2 regions of the Burkholderia stabilis genome follow, and region 2 is predicted to be linked to the other one. Evidence: predicted binding sites of a transcription regulator. Region 2 holds the regulator's gene; the other holds the start of a gene.
The links. The regulator FliA, encoded in region 2, starts transcription of late flagellar genes. The targets are predictions, from matches to a motif close to CTAAAGTTTNNNNNNNNNNNGCCGNTA.
Positions count from the first base shown of each region.

Region 1 (9,368 bases), 540 kb from region 2:
ACAACGGCGGCCTCGCCGGCTCGCGCGGCTACTCGGCCGGCAGCGCGCTGACGCCGCCGCTGAAGGGCGCGAGCGGCGCGCCGGACGCCGACGCGTTCGTCGACCGGCTCGCGGGCCCCGCGCAGGCGGCAAGCGCGTCGACCGGCATCCCGGCGCGCTTCATCGTCGGCCAGGCCGCGCTCGAATCGGGCTGGGGCAAGCGCGAGATCCGCGCGACCGACGGCTCGACGAGCTACAACGTGTTCGGCATCAAGGCGAGCAAGAGCTGGACGGGCCGCACGGTCTCGGCGCTGACGACTGAATACGTGAACGGCACGCCGCGCCGCGTGGTCGCGAAATTCCGCGCGTACGATTCGTACGAGCACGCGATGACCGACTACGCGAACCTGCTGAAGAACAATCCGCGCTACTCGGGCGTGCTGAGCGCGAGCCGCAGCGTCGAAGGCTTCGCGCACGGGATGCAGAAGGCCGGTTACGCGACCGACCCGAACTACGCGAAGAAACTGATCTCGATCATGCAGCAGATCGGCTGACGGCACCGCCCGCGCCGCCTGCAACACCCCTCTGAACCGCGCCCGGCATACCGCCGCGCGCGGTTTCAACGTTTGCGCGAAAAAAAACGGCAAATCGATCTAAACTTTCGGTCAGCACTGCCGCTAAGTGTGAGAGACCTGCGACCGGGCCCCTGATCTGGCCCGGTTTTACTGCGCACCGGTTGTCCGGGCGCCCATGACAAGAAAGACCGGCTAGCCATGAATATCGAAACGTCGACGGACCCCAGCCTGGATGCAGGCCACTCCGGGCCCGACTATGCCCGCCGCAATCCGCTGGAGATCGGCGTGCAGCTGCGCAACCTCGTGAACCGGGGCGATTTCCTGACCGTCCAGTATCCGGGCGGGCAGCTCGTCACGCGCCTGCTCGAGGTCGATGTCGGCGCGCGGACGTTCACGTTCGACTGGGGCGCGCTGTCCGAGCAGAACGCCGGCATCCTCGCCGCGTCGCATTGCACGTTCGCGGCCGCGCCGGAGGGCGTGCGGGTCGAATTCACCACGAATACGCCGCGCGAGACGCGCTACGAGGGGCTGCCCGCGTTCGTCGCAGATTTCCCCGACGTGCTGATGTGCATCCAGCGCCGTGAATATTTCCGCGTCGATGCGCCGATCGTCGATCCGTTCCTGTGCCGCGGCAAGCTGCCGGACGGTGAGAGCTTCCTGTTCGAGGTGCACAACCTGTCGCTGGGCGGCGTGGGGCTGCGCACGGCCGACGAGCGCGTCGAGGCGCTCGAGGTCGGCACGCTGCTGCCCGACGTCGAACTCGAGCTGACCGGCCACGGCAAGCTGTCGCTCGACCTGCAGCTCGTGTCGCAGCGCTCGACGCAGATGCCGAACGGGTCGCGCCGCTACCAGCTCGGTTTCCGTTACATGTCGCTGCCGGGCAGCGCGGAGAACACGCTGCAGCGGCTGATTACCCAGCTCGAGATGAAGCGCCGCTCGCTCGCGCGGGCCTGACGCGCACGCGGCCGCCGGCCCCGCAGGGCCGCCCCGCTCCCCTTCGCCGGCACCGGTTGCCGGACGCTTCGACCGGCGACGCGCGAGCGCGCGTCGCGCGTGCATTTTTTCCTCAATTTTTTCCAGCGGCAGCCGTTATACCGGGAGTCACGCAACCCGGCGGCCGCAGCGCGGCCGGCTCATCAGGATCGCGCATGTCCAACTCACTCATGAACCTCGGTATCAGCGGCCTGAATGCCGCGCTCTGGGGCCTCACGACGACCGGTCAGAACATCAGCAACGCGGCGACGCCCGGCTATTCGGTCGAACGTCCCGTCTACGCCGAGGCGAGCGGCCAGTACACGAGCAGCGGTTACATGCCGCAGGGCGTGAACACCGTCACCGTGCAGCGGCAATACAGCCAGTACCTGGGCGACCAGCTCAACGGCGCGCAGACGCAGGGCGGCGCGCTGTCGACCTGGTATTCGCTCGTCACGCAGCTGAACAACTACGTCGGCAACCCGACGTCCGGCATCTCGACCGCGATCACGAGCTATTTCACCGGGCTGCAGAACGTCGCGAACAGCGCGTCGGACCCGTCGGTGCGCCAGACCGCGATGAGCAACGCGCAGACGCTCGCGAACCAGATCACGGCGGCCGGCCAGCAGTACGACGCACTGCGCCAGAGCGTGAACACGCAACTCAAGAGCACCGTGACGCAGATCAACGCGTACACCGCGCAGATCGCGCAGCTGAACCAGCAGATCGCGGCCGCGAGCAGCCAGGGCCAGCCGCCGAACCAGCTGATGGACCAGCGCGACCTCGCGGTGTCGAACCTGTCGAACCTCGCGGGCGTGCAGGTCGTGCGCAACAGCGACGGCTACAGCGTGTTTCTCGCGGGCGGCACGCCGCTCGTCGTCGCGGACAAGAGCTACCAGCTCGCGGCCGTCACGTCGCCGTCCGATCCGAGCGAGCTGACCGTCGTGTCGCAGGGGCTCGCCGGCGCGAATCCGCAAGGCCCGAACCAGTACTTGTCCGATGCTTCGCTGTCGGGCGGCACGCTCGGCGGCCTGCTCGCGTTCCGCAGCCAGACGCTCGACCCGGCCGAAGCCCAGCTCGGCGCGATCGCGACCAGCTTCGCCGCGCAAGTCAACGCGCAGAACGCGCTCGGCGTCGACCTGTCGGGCAAGGCGGGCGGCAACCTGTTCACGACCGGCTCGCCGATCACCTATGCGAACCAGGGCAACACCGGCAACGCGGCGCTGTCCGTGTCGTTCGCGAACGCGGCGCAACCGACCACGAGTGACTACACGCTGTCGTACGACGGCGCGAAATACACGCTGACCGACCGCGCGAGCGGCTCGGTGGTCGGCACGTCGACGACGATGCCGGGGTCGATCGGCGGGCTGAACTTCTCGTTCTCGTCCGGCTCGATGAACGCCGGCGACAAGTTCACCGTGCAGCCGACGCGCGGCGCGCTGAACGGCTTCGGCCTCGCGACCTCGAACGGCTCCGCGATCGCGGCGGCGTCGCCGTATTCGACGGCGACCACCACGACGAACACGGGCACCGGGACGATCAGCGGGGCGACGGTCACGAGCGCAGCGGGCGCGGCCAACCCGCACAACTACACGATCACGATGGGCGGCACCGCCGCCAGCCCGACCTACACGGTGACCGACAACACGGCTTCGCCGCCGACGACCACCGCCGCGCAGCCGTTCCAGGCCGGCTCGCCGATCACGCTGACGGCGGGCGTCACGGTGACGGTGTCGGGTTCCCCGACGGCCGGCGACACGTTCAAGGTCGGCCCGAACACGGGCGGCACGAACGACGGCAGCAACGCGCTCGCATTGTCGAAGCTCGTCAACTCGACGGCGTTCGGCAACGGCATGACGCTGACGAGCGCGTACGCAGGCTACGTGAACGGCATCGGCAACACGGCGGGCCAGCTGAAGTCCTCGAGCGCCGCGCAGACCGCGCTGATCGGCCAGATCACGAGCGCGCAGCAGTCGGCGTCGGGCGTGAACCAGAACGAGGAAGCGGCCAACCTGATGCAGTACCAGCAGCTCTACCAGGCGAACGCGAAGGTGATCCAGACCGCGGGGACGCTGTTCCAGACCGTGCTTGGCCTGTTCAACTGATTTCGGGGACCGATGCGATGCGGATTTCCACCACCCAGTTCTTCCAGATGAACGTCGCTCAGATGAGCGACCAGCAGGCCCAGCTTGCGCAGCTGTACCAGCAGATCTCGAGCGGCGTGAGCCTCGCGACGCCGGCCGACAACCCGCTCGGCGCGGCGCAGGCCGTGCAGCTGTCGATGACGTCGGCGACGCTCGCGCAATACGCGTCGAACCAGAACACCGCGCTGTCGTCGCTGCAGAAGGAAGACCAGACGCTCATCAGCGTCAACAACCTGCTGAACAGCATCCATACGGTCGTGATCCAGGCCGGCGACGGCTCGATGTCCGACAGCGACCGCTCCGCGCTGTCGACGCAGCTGCAGGGCTACCGCGACCAGCTGCTGACGCTCGCCAACTCGACGGACGGCTCGGGCAACTACCTGTTCGCGGGCTTCCAGTCGACCACGGCGCCGTTCTCGAACGCGCCGGGTGGCGGCGTGACCTACAGCGGCGACATGGGCTCGCGCCAGGTGCAGATCGCCGATTCGCGCGCGATCTCGCAGGGCGACAACGGCGCGAGCGTGTTCCTGTCGGTGCCGATGCTCGGCAGCCAGCCGGTGCCGCTCGCGGGCACGGGCAACACGGGCACGGGCACGATCGGCGGCGTGTCGATCACGAGCCCGTCGGCCGCGACCAACACGCACCAGTTCACGATCACGTTCGGCGGCACGGCGGCTGCGCCGACGTACACGGTCACCGACAACACCGCCGCGCCGCCGACCACGACCCCCGCGCAGGCGTATTCGGCCGGCGCCGGGATCACGCTCGGCAACGGCCTGTCGGTGCCCGTCTCGGGCACGCCGGCCGCCGGCGACACGTTCACGATCACGCCCGCGCCGAAGGCCGGCACCGACGTGTTCGGCGCGCTCGACTCGATGATCGCCGCGCTGAAGGTGCCGGTCAGCAGCAACACGACGGCTGCTGCCGCGCTCGCGAACGCGATGACCACCGGCACGACGAAGCTGAACAACATGATGACGAACGTCCTCACCGTTCAGGCGTCGGTCGGCGGCCGCGAGCAGGAAATCAAGGCGATGCAGACCGTGAACCAGACCAACACGCTGCAGATCACCAGCAACCTGTCCGACCTGACGAGCACCAACATGGTGTCGACGATCAGCCAGTTCCTCGAGATGCAGAATGCGCTGACGGGCTCGCAGAAGGCTTACGCGCAGTTGCAGAACCTGTCGCTGTTCCAGTACATCAATCCTTGATGCACGATGGGCCGGCGGCAATGTGAGCGCACGCTTACATCGCCGCCGGCTTCGTTCGACGCCGCCCGCGCGCCAGGCGCGGCGGCCGATTCACCGGTTGCGCGGTCGCGCCCCGGTTCGCGCACGCGGCACACCGCGCCCCGCGCTTGCCAGCCCCATTTCCGCTCCGTAAACTCGCGCCAGATTCCAGACCGGCGCACCCTCCGCAGCCGGCGACCGACAGGAGCTCTTTCCCCATGTCCGATTCCTACTTCCCGCGCTGGCGGGTGCAATCGACCGGCGCGGCGTCGCGCGTGGTCGGCCCCGACGAGCGCCTGCCGTGGCCGCAGATGGTCGCGATGGGCGTGCAGCACGTCGTCGCGATGTTCGGCTCGACCGTGCTCGCGCCGCTGCTGATGGGCTTTGACCCGAACCTGTGCATCTTCATGTCGGGCATCGGCACGCTGCTGTTCTTCGTGCTGGTCGGCGGCCGCGTGCCGAGCTACCTCGGCTCGAGCTTCGCGTTCATCGGCCTCGTGATCGCGGTGACGGGCTACGGCGGCAGCGGCCCGAACCCGAACATCCCGGTCGCGCTCGGCGGGATCGTCGCGTGCGGCGTCGTGTACGTCGCGCTCGGCGCGCTGGTGCAGGCGATCGGCACGCGCTGGATCGAGACGCTGATGCCACCCGTCGTGACCGGCGCGGTCGTCGCGGTGATCGGGCTGAACCTCGCGCCGATCGCGGTCAAGGGCGTGTCGGCGTCGACCTTCGACTCGGTGATGGCGCTCGTCACGGTGCTGTGCGTCGGCGGCGTCGCGGTGTTCGCGCGCGGGATGATGCAGCGCCTGCTGATCCTCGTCGGGCTCGTGATCGCGTACGTGATCTACGCGATCGCGACCAACGGGATGGGGCTCGGCAAGCCGGTCGACTTCTCGATCGTCGCGCATGCCGCGTGGTTCGGCGTGCCGGCGTTCAGCGCGCCGGTGTTCGACCCGCACGCGATGCTGATGCTCGCGCCGATCGCGGTGATCCTGGTCGCCGAGAACCTCGGCCACATCAAGGCCGTCAGCGCGATGACGGGGCACAACCTCGACCGCTACGTCGGCCGCGCGTTCATCGGCGACGGCCTGGCGACGATCGTGTCGGGCAGCGTCGGCGGCACGGGCGTGACGACCTACGCGGAGAACATCGGCGTGATGGCCGTCACGCGGATCTACTCGACGCTCGTGTTCGCAGTCGCCGCGCTGATCGCGATCGGGCTCGGTTTCTCGCCGAAATTCGGCGCGGTGATCCACACGATCCCGGGCCCGGTGCTCGGCGGCGTGTCGATCGTCGTGTTCGGGCTGATCGCGGTGACGGGCGCGCGCATCTGGGTGGTGAACAAGGTCGACTTCTCCGACAACCGCAACCTGATCGTCGCGGCCGTCACGCTGGTGCTCGGCGCCGGCGATTTCTCGCTGAAGATCGGCGGCTTCGGGCTCGGCGGGATCGGCACCGCAACGTTCGGCGCGATCATCCTGTACGCGATCCTGCGCAGGGAAAAGGAACCGGGTCCGGTGGTCTGACCGAAACACGGGCGGCAGCGGGCAGACCGCGCCGCCCGCCGGCGCGCCCTTACGCGCCGGTATTCGACTGCCCCTGCAGCCACGCGCAGAACTGCGCGACGAGCGGATCGTCGGCCGGCGCGTGCGGCGTGATCCACCAGTAGCTGCGCGTCGCGATGCGCGGCCCGGGCAGCGGCATCACGAGCCGGCCGCTCGCCAGCTCGTCGTCGATCAGCGGCAGCGGGCCGAGCGCGACGCCGAGCCCGTCGACGGCCGCCTGCAGCGCCAGGTAGAAGTGGTCGAACGACTGCCGCTTGCGCCCCTTCATCGTCACGCCGGCCGCCGCGAACCAGTCGCGCCAGCCTTCCGGCCGCGTATCCGAATGCAGCAGCACGTGCCGCGCGAGATCGTCCGCGCGTGCGATCGGCGTGCGCTTGAGCAGCGCGGGGCTGCAGACCGGAATCACGCTTTCGTCGAGAAAGTGGCCGCTCGTGCAGTTCGGCCAGTGGCCGGGGCCGCGGCGGATCGCGACATCGAAGCCGTCGAGCGCGTCGAGCGGCGCGTTCGACGTCGACAGCTTCAGCTCGACGTTCGGCACGTCGCGCTGGAACCGCGACAGGCGCGGCAGCAGCCATTTCATCGCGAAGGTCGGCAGCGCATTGATGCGCAGCACGCGCGCCGCGCCCGTGTTGCGCAGTTGCTCGGTCGCATGCGCGATGCTGTCGAACGCCGCGCGCACGGTGTCGAGATAGCGGCGGCCTTCGTCGGTGAGCTTCACGCGCTTGCCGTAGCGGTGGAACACCGGCTTGCCGAGCCAGGCCTCGAATGCGGCGATCTGCCGGCTGATGGCACCGTGAGTCACATGCAGCTCGTCGCCGGCGGCGCTGAAGCTTTCATGTCGTGCCGCGGCTTCAAAGGCCCGAAGCGCGGAAAAGGGTGGGAGATCGCGTGCCATGCTTGTGATTCTAGATCACAAGGGCGCGCCGATAAAATCGTTTTGCCGGCATCCTGAACGGCGGTAACCTCGGTTGACCGTTTGATGAGGAGCCCCATGCAATCCGTTTCCCCGCCGCCTGCCGCGTCGCCCCGCAGCGTCGGCCTCGCCGAGCTGTTCACCGGTTTCCTGGCGCTCGGCCTCATGTCGTTCGGCGGCGCGCTGCCGTTCGCACGGCGCACGATCGTCGACGAGCGCAAGTGGCTTTCCGCCGACGAATTCACCGATCTGCTCGGCCTGTGCCAGTTCCTGCCGGGCGGCAACGTGATCAACCTGTCGGTCGCGGTCGGCATGCGTTTTCGCGGCGTCGCTGGCGCGTTCGCGGGCATTCTCGGGCTGATCGCGGGCCCGACGCTCGTCGTCGTCGCGCTCGGCGTGCTGTATGCAAAGACGCAGAACGATCCGCACGTGCAGCACCTGTTCGCGGGGCTCGCCGCCGCGGCCGCAGGGCTGCTCGTCGCGATGGCCGTGAAGGTCGCGAAGCCGTTGCGTCACGCGCGCGCGGCGGCCGGCATCGCGGCGCTCGCGTTCGTCGCGATCGCGGTGCTGCGCGTTCCGCTGCTGACCACGATGCTCGTGCTGACGCCGATCAGCATCTGGCTGGCGTCGCGCCACCGCGATGCGGGTACGCCGCAGCCGGCGCCGGCCGCGGCAGCGCGCGATGCGCAGCACGGAGGCCGGCCATGAACGACACGCTGGTCGCGATCGCGACGATCTTCAGCCAGCTGTCGCTGCTGGCGTTCGGCGGCGGCAACACGATCCTGCCGGAGATGCAGCGGCAGGTCGTCGACGTGCATCACTGGATGAGCGCGCACGAGTTCACCGCGCTGTTCGCGCTGGCCCAGGCGGCGCCCGGGCCGAACATGATGATCGTGTCGCTGGTCGGCTGGCACGTGGCCGGCTGGGCCGGGCTGCTCGTCGCGTCGATCGCGAAGTTCGGGCCGTCGTCGGTCGTCACCGTGCTCGCGCTGCATGCGTGGGAGCGCTTTCGCGACCGGCCGTGGCGCCGCTACGTGCAGCAGGGGATGATGCCGGTCACCGCCGGGCTCGTCGCCGCGAGCGCGGTGCTGATCTCGGAGGCGTCGAACCGCACGGCGATCCAGTGGGGCATCACGGCCGCGTGCGCGGTGCTCGCATGGCGCACGCGCATCCATCCGCTGTGGCTGCTCGCGGGCGGCGCGCTGATCGGGCTCACCGGCTTCGGGCAGTGAGCCGCCACGCAGCCGGCCGGCCGTTGCCTGCCCCGGCCGCGCGCTACTGCGATGCTTCGCTGTGCACGAGGCCGAGCAGCCGCCCCCGCTCGCTGCTCACGTCGTCCGTCGCGGGCGGCCAGTCGATCACGTAACCCGCATCGAGCGCATCGCGCATGATCGTGCCGTAATCGGCCTTCGCGAGCCGGCCGCCGCGCAACGCGTCGGCCACTTCGTGCTTCAGCTTCGGCGTGAACGACGGATAGGCGGCCACCAGCGCCGCGTACTGGCGCGCATCGATCTCGCCCGATTCGCGGGTGAATGCCCAGACGGCCACCAGCACGATCGCGGCGAACGGGATCACGGTGTAGCGCAGGAAGAACTTCGCGAGTGTCATTCGAAGGCTCGGTGAAGCGGCGCGCGGGCCGCCGTCGGGCCGCACCCGGCCCGGTATACTCGGCCGGTCTTTCGCGGCGATACATGCGCGGCGATATCGATACGTGCCGGCTGGCCGCGATGCGCGACGGGAATCCGCACCTGGCGCAGAGCATTATATTGGCGCGCGGCAAGCGGCAAGCGGCAAGCGGCAAGCGGCAAGCGGCAAGCGGCAAGCGGCAAGCGGCAAGCGGCAAGCGGCAAGCGGCCATGTGGCGATGTGGCGATGTGGCGATGTGGCGATGCGCGGCCGCGTCGGGCCGGCGGCGTTCCGCGCGTGCCGGCATCACTGAATTTCGCACCGCCCGCCGCGAGCGGCCGGGTGGCGTGCATCACGGGAGG
Region 1 covers NZ_CP016442.1:2,899,765-2,909,132, forward strand. The annotation lists gene flgJ (flagellar assembly peptidoglycan hydrolase FlgJ) at 1-533, shown strand, start outside; gene BBJ41_RS13520 (flagellar brake protein) at 753-1,508, shown strand; gene flgK (flagellar hook-associated protein FlgK) at 1,703-3,631, shown strand; gene flgL (flagellar hook-associated protein FlgL) at 3,649-4,884, shown strand; gene BBJ41_RS13535 (solute carrier family 23 protein) at 5,121-6,428, shown strand; gene BBJ41_RS13540 (transcriptional regulator GcvA) at 6,478-7,362, opposite strand; gene BBJ41_RS13545 (chromate transporter) at 7,459-8,088, shown strand; gene BBJ41_RS13550 (chromate transporter) at 8,085-8,612, shown strand; gene BBJ41_RS13555 (hypothetical protein) at 8,656-8,988, opposite strand.
Region 1: a site for FliA is predicted at 1,620-1,646, ahead of flgK (flagellar hook-associated protein FlgK). Genes of this name have one in related genera too.

Region 2 (9,368 bases):
CGCGCCGATGCGCGCGAGGTGCAGGCGCGCAACCTTTTCATCGAGATGCTTCGGCAGCACGTACACCTTGTTTTCGTACTCGTTGCCGCGCACGAACAGCTCGATCTGCGCGAGCGTCTGGTTCGCGAACGAGTTCGACATCACGAACGACGGGTGGCCGGTCGCGCAGCCGAGGTTCACGAGGCGGCCTTCCGCCAGCAGGATCACGCGCTTGCCGTCCGGGAAAATGATGTGGTCGACTTGCGGCTTGATGTTTTCCCACTGGTACTGGCGCGTCGACGCAACGTCGATTTCCGAGTCGAAGTGACCGATGTTGCAGACGATCGCGTTGTGGCGCATCGCCTTCATGTGATCGTGGCCGATCACGTGGAAGTTGCCGGTCGCCGTCACGAAGATGTCGGCCTTGTCGGCCGCGTATTCCATCGTCACGACGCGGTAGCCTTCCATCGCCGCCTGCAGTGCGCAGATCGGATCGATTTCGGTGACCCACACCGTCGCGCCGAGGCCGCGCAGCGACTGCGCGCAGCCCTTGCCCACGTCGCCGTAACCCGCGACGACCGCGACCTTGCCCGCGATCATCACGTCGGTCGCGCGCTTGATGCCGTCGACGAGCGACTCGCGGCAGCCGTACAGGTTGTCGAACTTCGACTTCGTGACCGAATCGTTCACGTTGAACGCCGGGAACGGCAGGCGGCCGTCCTTTTCCATCTGGTACAGGCGGTGCACGCCGGTCGTGGTTTCTTCGGTCACGCCCTTGATGTGCGCGAGGCGCTTCGAGTACCAGGTCGCGTCGATGTCGAGGTGCTTCGCGATCGACTTGTACAGCGCGACTTCTTCCTCGTTGGTCGGCTTCGCGATCACCGAACGGTCCTTCTCGGCCTTCGAGCCGAGGATCAGCAGCAGCGTTGCGTCGCCGCCGTCGTCCAGGATCATGTTCGCGAATTCGCCGTTCGGCCATTCGAAGATGCGGTGCGAGAACTCCCAGTATTCGTCGAGCGATTCGCCCTTGAACGCGAACACCGGCGTGCCGGCTTCGACGATCGCGGCGGCTGCGTGATCCTGGGTCGAGAAGATGTTGCACGATGCCCAGCGCACGTCCGCGCCGAGCGCCTTCAGCGTCTCGATCAGCACGCCCGTCTGGATCGTCATGTGCAGCGAACCGGCGATGCGCGCGCCCTTCAGCGGCTGCTCGGCCTTGTATTCGTCGCGGATCTGCACGAGGCCCGGCATTTCGGTCTCGGCGATGTTCAGTTCCTTGCGGCCCCAGCCGGCCAGCGCCATGTCGGCGACGACGTAATCGTGGGAAGCCTTGGAATCGATAATGGCGTTCATCACGCCCTCCTTTCTAAAAAAGTTCTAGATTGGTGACGTGAGCGCCGTTCAGGAAGCGGAGCCGGCGCAAATTGGCCGCGCGGCTGCTTGGTGAAGCCTTCCGAGCCTGGCGGACGCAGGATGGTCCGTCGCAACGCTCCTCGGAAAACGGGAGGGATTGTAGCAAATCGGCGCGCAAAATGCGCGAGCGCGCGGCGTCGGCGCGCGTGGCCGCGAAGAAAGGGTCAGGACTCCGCGCCGACCCAGGCCTGTTCGCGCAGCCGGGCACGCAGGCGGGCGACGGCCTGGCTGTGCAGCTGGCACACGCGCGACTCGCTCACCTCGAGCACCGCGCCGATCTCGCGCAGATTCAGACCCCGTTCGTAGTACAGCGACATCAGCAGCTTCTCGCGCTCCGGCAGCCGCTCGATCGCCTCGACGAGCGCTTCGCGCAGGTGCTCGTCGAGCAGCGCCGACAGCGGATCGGCGTGATCGACGCGGTAGCGGTCGAGGAACGGCTCGTCGTCGGCCGCACGGTCGAAATCCTCGTAGTAGATGAGCTGGCTGCCGTGCAGGTCCTGCAGCATCCCCTGGTATTCGTCGAGCGGCATGTTCAGGTGCTGCGCGATCTCGGTCTCGCTCGCCGAGCGGCCGAGATGCTGCTCGACCTGATGCACCGCGTGCTCGACCTCGCGCGACGTCTTGCGCAGGCTGCGCGGCAGCCAGTCGTTGCTGCGCAGCTCGTCGAGCATCGCGCCGCGGATGCGCTGCGTCGCGTAGGTCTCGAACTGCGCGCCCTGGTCTTCCTTGTAGCGGCCGGCCGCGTCCATCAGGCCGATCATGCCGGCCTGGATCAGGTCGTCGAGGTCGACGCTCGCCGGCATCTTCGCGACGAGCTGCAGCCCGAGGCGACGCACGAGCGGCGCATATTGCGCGAGCACGTCGGCCTGGGACATCTTTCCTTGAGCGTTGTACATCATGGCTCTCTCCTTGCCCTAAGCGGCGTGTGCCGCGCCCGCCTCGTACGACGGTTTGCCGCCCGCGTGGACGGCGCGGCCCGCGCCCGAACGCGGGCGCATCGGCCAGTACAGCAGGTCGGCGGCAATCTGCCGGTAGTCGCGTGCGGCGGCCGACGACGGGAACGCATCGACCACGGCGCGCGTCAGCTCGCGCGCATGCTCGACGAGCGGATCGGCGCTCACGCAGCCCGCGTCGGCGATCGACACGGTCAGGTAGCGGCTCGCGACGCCCGCGAGGTTGTCGAACGCGGTCTTCGCGTCCGCATGGCTGCCGACGTGATTGGTCAGCACGCGGAATTGCGCGAACGCGTGCGCGAAATGCAGCCGCTTCATGCACGCATACGCCTCGGTGATCGCCTGCGCGGCGACCCGCGTGACGACCAGCACGTCGTGCGCTTCGCGCGCGAGCGCCGAGAACGAGCCGTCGGCGCCGAGCTGCGCGTCGACGAGCACGATGTCGGCCGGGCCGTCGACGAAGTCGCTCAGTTGCGCGTCGCTGTAGCCGGCGCGCGCGAGCCGCGCGGCCGAACACAGGCCGAAGCCCGCGGCCACCCGCGTGCGCTCGCCGTCGCGCAGCCACGCACCGGCGAGCGTCGCGGTGGCCGAGTGCACGTCGGCGCGCTCGTCGACGACGAGCACGTCCTTGCCGAGCGACGCGAGCGCCGCCGCCAGGTTCACGATCGTGGACGTGCAGCCGACACCCGCCGGCCCGCCCGTCACCGCGACGATGCGCGAGGCGCGCCCGGCCAGCAGGCGCCGCAGCCCTTCGGCCTGGTCGATGATTCGTTTATCCAAATCGCACCTCGTGCAGCTCGGCGGTGGAACGTGCGGTCAGTGCGGAAAGCAGCGTCGGCATGTCCTCGTCTTGCGGCACGAAGGGCGAGCCGTCGCGCGGCACACAGAACGCGCTCTTCAGCAGGAATTTGGTCGACGCGACGTACAGGTTCTCCGGCACCTTCTGGCCGGTCGACACGTAGTGGACCGGCAGCTTGTAGCGGATCACCGTGTCGAGCACGCCGCCGAGGTGGGTCGCCTCGTCGAGCTTCGTGAGGATGCAGCCGGCGAGGTCCGGATGCTCGCCCGCGCTGCGGTACGCCTGCACGACTTCGTTGAGGGTGTCGCCGTGGCTCGTCGCGTTGAGCAGCAGCAGGCGCTGCACCGGTGCGTTCGCGCCGTGCAGCATCGCGATCTGGTCGGACACCGCGCGGTCGCGCTGGCTCATGCCGATCGTGTCGATCAGCACGATGTGCTTGTTGCGCAGCTCGGACAGCGCGAGCGCGAGATCGCCGGCATCCTTCACCGCGTGCACGGGCACGCCGAGGATCTTGCCGAAGATGCGCAGCTGCTCGTGGCCGCCGATCCGGTAGCTGTCGGTGGTCAGCAGCGCGACCTTGCTCGCGCCGAAGCGCATCACGCAGCGCGCGGCCAGCTTCGCGGTGGTGGTCGTCTTGCCGACGCCCGTCGGCCCCATCAGCGCGAACACGCCGCCGCGCTCCATCAGCGCGTCTTCGCTGTCGAGCACCGGCAGGTTCGCGGCGAGCACCGACTGCGCCCATTCGGCGGCCTGTTCGAAGGTCTGCGTGCCTTCGCCGGACGGCAGGTTGTCGACCAGCATCCGCACGAGCTGCGCGGAGAGGCCGGCCGCGAACAGGTGCTTCGTCAGCGCGCCGTGCACCGCGCTGCGGCGCTGGCGGTCGTGCCACATCAGGTTGTCGAACTGCTCTTCCATCATCCCGCGCAGCTCGCCGAGCTCCTGCATCACCGTGTCGTTGACGATCCGCTCGATGCGCGACTTCACCGCATCGGCCACCACGGCGGCCGCGTCGGCGGACAGGCGCGTGCGCTCGGCTGCCTTCGCGGCCTGCGCGGCGCTCGTGTCCGGCGCGCGGGGGGCGGCGGCCGGCATCCGGCGCTCGGCATCGCGCACGATGTCGCGCGCCCAGTCGGGCGGCGTCGCGCTCGCGGCACGCTGCGGAGGCGGTTCGCTCGCTTGCGGCGCGGCGGGTGCCTGCGCGCGGGCGATCAGCGCATCGCGCTGCTGCGTCAGGCGCTTCGCGTGCTCGACGAGCCACGGCGCGGGTTCGGACGCGCCGGCGGCAGGCGTGCCGCCCGCGGGCGCGGCGATCGACGGGGAAGCCGCAGCCGGCACGTCCGCATCGGTCGCCGAAAGTTGCGCCGCCGGTTCTTCCATATCGGCGCTCGCACCGAACACCGACGAGAACACGTCCGGCAGGCCGCCTTCACCGGCTGCGTACGGGTTCACGCTCGGGCGTGCAAGCGTGGCGCCCGGGCGCGACACGATGCCCGGCACCGCGGCGGCCGGCACGGAGTCCTGCATTCGCGGCGCGGCGATGCGCGGCCGCGCGGCGGCCGGCGGCGTCACCGCGGCCAGGTCCGAATCGGCGAGTGCGACGATTTCGACGCTGCCGTCATCGAGCGTGCGGTTCGACAGCACGACCGCGTCGGCGCCGAGCGCCTCGCGCACCAGACGAAGCGCGTCGCGGCTGGTCGCGCCGGTGAATTTGCGAATGTTCAAGCGGAACCCCCGATGACGTTAACGACTTTGATCGTGCGTGTGTCCGGCACTTCGGCATACGACAGCACTTTCAGTTGCGGCAGGCTGCGGCGCAGGAAACGCGCGAGCATCGCGCGCAGCGCGTGCTGCACCAGCAGCACGGGCGGCAGCCCGAGATTCTGTTGACGCAGCATCGCTTGCTGCGTGCCGGTCAGAAGGTTGTGCGCGAGGCCGGGTTCGAGGCCCGGGTTCGCGCCGGTGGCGAGCGCCTGCGACAGCACGCGCTCGAGATTCGAATCGAGGCCCATCACCTGCATCTCGCCCGCGCCCGGATACCACTGCTGCGTGATCGCGCGGCCGAGCGAGAGCCGCACCGCGGCCGTGATCTCGAACGCGTCGCCGCGGCCCGCATGTTCGGACACGGCTTCGAGGATCGTGCGCATGTCGCGGATCGGCACGCCTTCCTCGAGCAGGTTCTGAAGCACTTTCTGCAGCGTCGTCAGCGAGATCGTCTTCGGCACGAGATCCTCGACGAGCGACGGCGCGTCCTTGCCGGTGCGCTCGACGAGCGCCTGCACTTCCTGGCGGCCGAGCAGCTCGGCCGCGTGCTGGACGACGAGATGGTTCAGGTGCGTCGCGACGACCGTGCTCGCGTCGACCACCGTGTAGCCGTACACCTGCGCCTGCTCGCGCAGCGCGACGTCGATCCACACGGCCGGCAGCCCGAACGCCGGGTCCTGCGTGACGGCGCCCGGCAGCGCGGCCGTCACCTGGCCGGGGTTGATCGCGAGCCACTGGCCCGGGAACACTTCGCCGACGCCGATCTCGACGCCCTTCAGCGCGATCCGGTACGCGTTCGGCCGCAGTTCGAGGTTGTCGCGGATATGGATCACCGGCGGCAGGAAGCCGATTTCCTGCGCGAATTTCTTGCGGATGCTCTTGATGCGCTTGAGCAGCTCGCCGTCGCTGTTCTTGTCGACGAGCGGGATCAGCCGGTAGCCGACTTCGAGGCCGAGCGGGTCGATCAGCTGCACGTCGTCCCAGGTCGCCTCGTGACTGTCGGCCGGCAGCACGGCGGGCGGCGCGATGTCGGTCACGTCGCCGGCCGCCTTGCGGGCCGCCGCGCGCTTCGTCTGCGTGCGGGACAGCCAGATCGCGCCGGCGCCGAGCCCGAGGAACGCGAAGTGCGGCATCCCGGGGATCAGCCCCATCAGCACGATGATCGCGCCCGTGATCATCAGCACGCGCGGATTCGTGAACAGCTGGCCGGTGATCTGCGTGCCGATGTCCTCGTCGGTCGCGACGCGCGACACGATCACGCCGGCCGCGGTCGAGATCACGAGCGACGGAATCTGCGCGACGAGGCCGTCGCCGATCGTCAGCAGCGTGTAGTTGGTGCCGGCCGCGGCGAACGACATGTCGTGCTGGACCATCCCGACGATCAGCCCGCCGATCACGTTGATCGCCATGATGATCAGGCCGGCGATCGCATCGCCGCGCACGAACTTCGACGCGCCGTCCATCGACCCGTAGAACTCGGCTTCCTGCGACACGGCCAGGCGGCGCTTGCGCGCCTGTTCCTCGTTGATGAGGCCGGCGTTCAGGTCGGCGTCGATCGCCATCTGCTTGCCGGGCATCGCATCGAGCGTGAAGCGCGCGGACACTTCCGCGATCCGCCCCGCGCCCTTCGTGATGACCATGAAGTTGATGATCATCAGGATCACGAACACGACGATGCCGACCGCGAAGTTGCCGCCGACGAGGAAGTGGCCGAACGCCTCGATCACCTGGCCGGCAGCGTCCGGCCCGGTGTGGCCTTCGAGCAGCACGACACGCGTCGACGCGACGTTCAGCGACAGGCGCAGCAGCGTCGAGAACAGCAGCACGCTCGGGAACGCCGCGAAATCGAGCGGCTTCATCGTGTACATGCTGACGAGCAGCACCATCACCGACAGCGCGATGTTGAACGTGAACAGCAGATCCAGCAGCAGCGGGGGCAGCGGCAGGATCATCATCCCCAGGATCATGCAGATGAGGATCGGGCCCGCGAGCGCGCGCAGGTTGGTGCCTGCGAACGGGTTCTGGCGCTTCGCGAACAGGCCGGTCGTCGGGGTGCTCATGCGGAGGCTCCTTGCGCGCCCTGCTTACCTTGCTTGCCGAGCGTGTCCTCGGCTTCCTCGCGCTCGTCGTCGGCGGACACCGACGCGCCCTTGTCGAGGTCGGCCGGCACGTCGAGATCGACCGGCACTGCGGGGAACGCGCCGCCTTCCGAGCGGAAGCGCTTGAGCTGGTAGACCCACGCGAGCACCTCGGCGACGGCCGAGTACAGCGAGCCGGGAATCTCGCGCTCGATGTCGACGTTGTGATACAGCGCACGCGCGAGCGGCGGCGCTTCGAGCAGCGGCACGTTGTGTTCGGCCGCGAGTTCGCGGATGCGCGCGGCGACGAGGTTCACGCCCTTCGCGACGACCTTCGGCGCGCGCATCTCGCCGTCCGTGTATTGCAGCGCGACGGCGAAGTGCGTCGGGTTCGTGACGACCACGTCGGCCTTCGGCACGGCCGCCATCATCCGGCGGCGCGCGATCGCGCGCTGCTGTTGGCGGATCCGCCCCTTCACGTGCGGATCGCCTTCGTTCTCGCGATGCTCGCGCTTCACTTCTTCCTTCGTCATGCGCAACTTCTTGCTGTATTCCCAGAGTTGGTAAGGCACGTCGAGCGCGGCGACCACCAGCATCCCGGCGACGGTCGTGCCGCAGCACACGGCGATGAGATGCAGCGCATCGGGCAGCGCCGTGCCGAGCGGCTGCGTTGCCAGGCTGAGCAGCTCGTCCTTGCTGCGCCAGATCGCAACGCCACCGATCCCGCCGACGACGATCGTCTTCACGAGCGACATGACGAGCTGCGTCAACGCCTGCATCGAGAAGATCCGGCCGAGGCCCGAGATCGGGTTCAGGCGGTCGAACTTCAGCTCGAACGTCTTCTGCGAGATCAGCCAGCCGCCGAGCGCCATCGGCGCGAGCAGCGCGGCGACGCCGGTGAGCGCGAGCAGCGGCAGCAGCGCGGCGAAGCCTTCGAGGCTCGCGCTGCCGGCCGCCGACAGCATCCGGTTGGTATCGAACGCGGTTGCGCGGTCGAACGCGAACGCGCCGTGCAGCATCGCCTGCAGATGCGCGCCCGACGGACCCGCGAGCAGCCATGCACCGTAGAACCCGGCCGCGAGCAGCGCGAACGAAGCCAGTTCGCGCGAACGCGCGACCTGCCCCTCCTCGCGCGCCTTCTCGCGGCGCCTGGGAGTGGCGGCTTCGGTCTTGTCGAGATCGCTCTCGTCTGCCACGGGGCCTCCAGTCGGGTACGGCGGAATGCCGCTTTCCAGTGACACCGATTATTCATGGAGGCGTCAAACGCCGATCGGTCGAGCAAAGCCGGGAAAGGGGGGTATTTCGGGGAATCGGGCGAGCCGGCGCAAACGCAGCCGGATCGCGGCCGAAGCGGCGCGTCACGCGGCGGAAAAACGTGCCGGTCGGCGCAATGGCGGCGTGTCTGCCCCGGATGGGGTGGTGACGGCGTGAAGCGGGGGAACGGTGAGGCGCTGAGGCGGGAGAAACGGGACGCGGAACGGGAGGCGAAACGGGGGAGGCGAAACGGGGAAAGCAGGGAAATCAAGCCCCGACGCGACGGTGTCGCGCGTCGGGGCCTGCGGCGCCCGGACGGTCAGGCCGCCGGGATCGGGTCCGCGCCGAAGCGGTTCGGACCTTCGGTGCCGCGCGAGCACATCCATACGAGCAGCAGGATGCCGCCGACGATCGGAATGAACCCGAGCAACAGGAACCAGCCCGAGCGGCCCGTATCGTGCAGGCGGCGCACGCTGACCGCGATGCCCGGGATGATCAGCGCGAGCGAAACCAGGAAGATCACGCCGAGCAGCAGCAGCGTGATCAGGCCCGCGTCGCGGCCCGCCGCGCCGATGATCTGGGCGAGAACCGAAAGCACGCAGCTCAGCAGCGCGAAATACCAGTATTCGGCACGACGCGCACGTCCTTCGAATGTCGCGTATTTATTGAGTACGGCACGAACGGCTTCTGAAAAATTCATCTTATTACCCTCCTGTTTTATATTGGCACCCCGGAAACAACGCCGGCATTATATGTTTGAATTTCGACAGGCTCCATCTCTTTTCACATATTGGCCGGCGCACGGGCCGGTCTTGCCGCACGCCAAAGTGGCGCGGGAACGGCCGCAATAACGTAATGCGGCGCCACGGACTTGCATGGCGCGTCATTTTAATAATCTTTAAAACCTGACAGAATCACCAGCCCCGAATAATCCAGCGTCTGATTACAACCAAATGAAACCGTGCACGATCGATAATCGGCTCGAGTACACGAAATTCGATTAACCGGCCGGCCGGCAATACGCTGGCGCGACGCTCGCGTTACCCTTTTGGCCTTCCCCGATCCCGTTCGAATCGCGCATGTTCCGTCGTCCGCTCGTTCCGTTGCTGTCGCTCGCCTGCACGCTCGCCG
Region 2 covers NZ_CP016442.1:2,360,151-2,369,518, reverse strand. The annotation lists gene ahcY (adenosylhomocysteinase) at 1-1,332, opposite strand, end outside; S-adenosyl-L-homocysteine riboswitch at 1,365-1,480, opposite strand; gene BBJ41_RS11005 (RNA polymerase sigma factor FliA) at 1,557-2,291, opposite strand; gene BBJ41_RS11000 (MinD/ParA family ATP-binding protein) at 2,307-3,125, opposite strand; gene flhF (flagellar biosynthesis protein FlhF) at 3,118-4,866, opposite strand; gene flhA (flagellar biosynthesis protein FlhA) at 4,863-6,965, opposite strand; gene flhB (flagellar biosynthesis protein FlhB) at 6,962-8,179, opposite strand; gene BBJ41_RS10980 (DUF805 domain-containing protein) at 8,557-8,937, opposite strand; gene BBJ41_RS10975 (hypothetical protein) at 9,317-9,368, shown strand, end outside.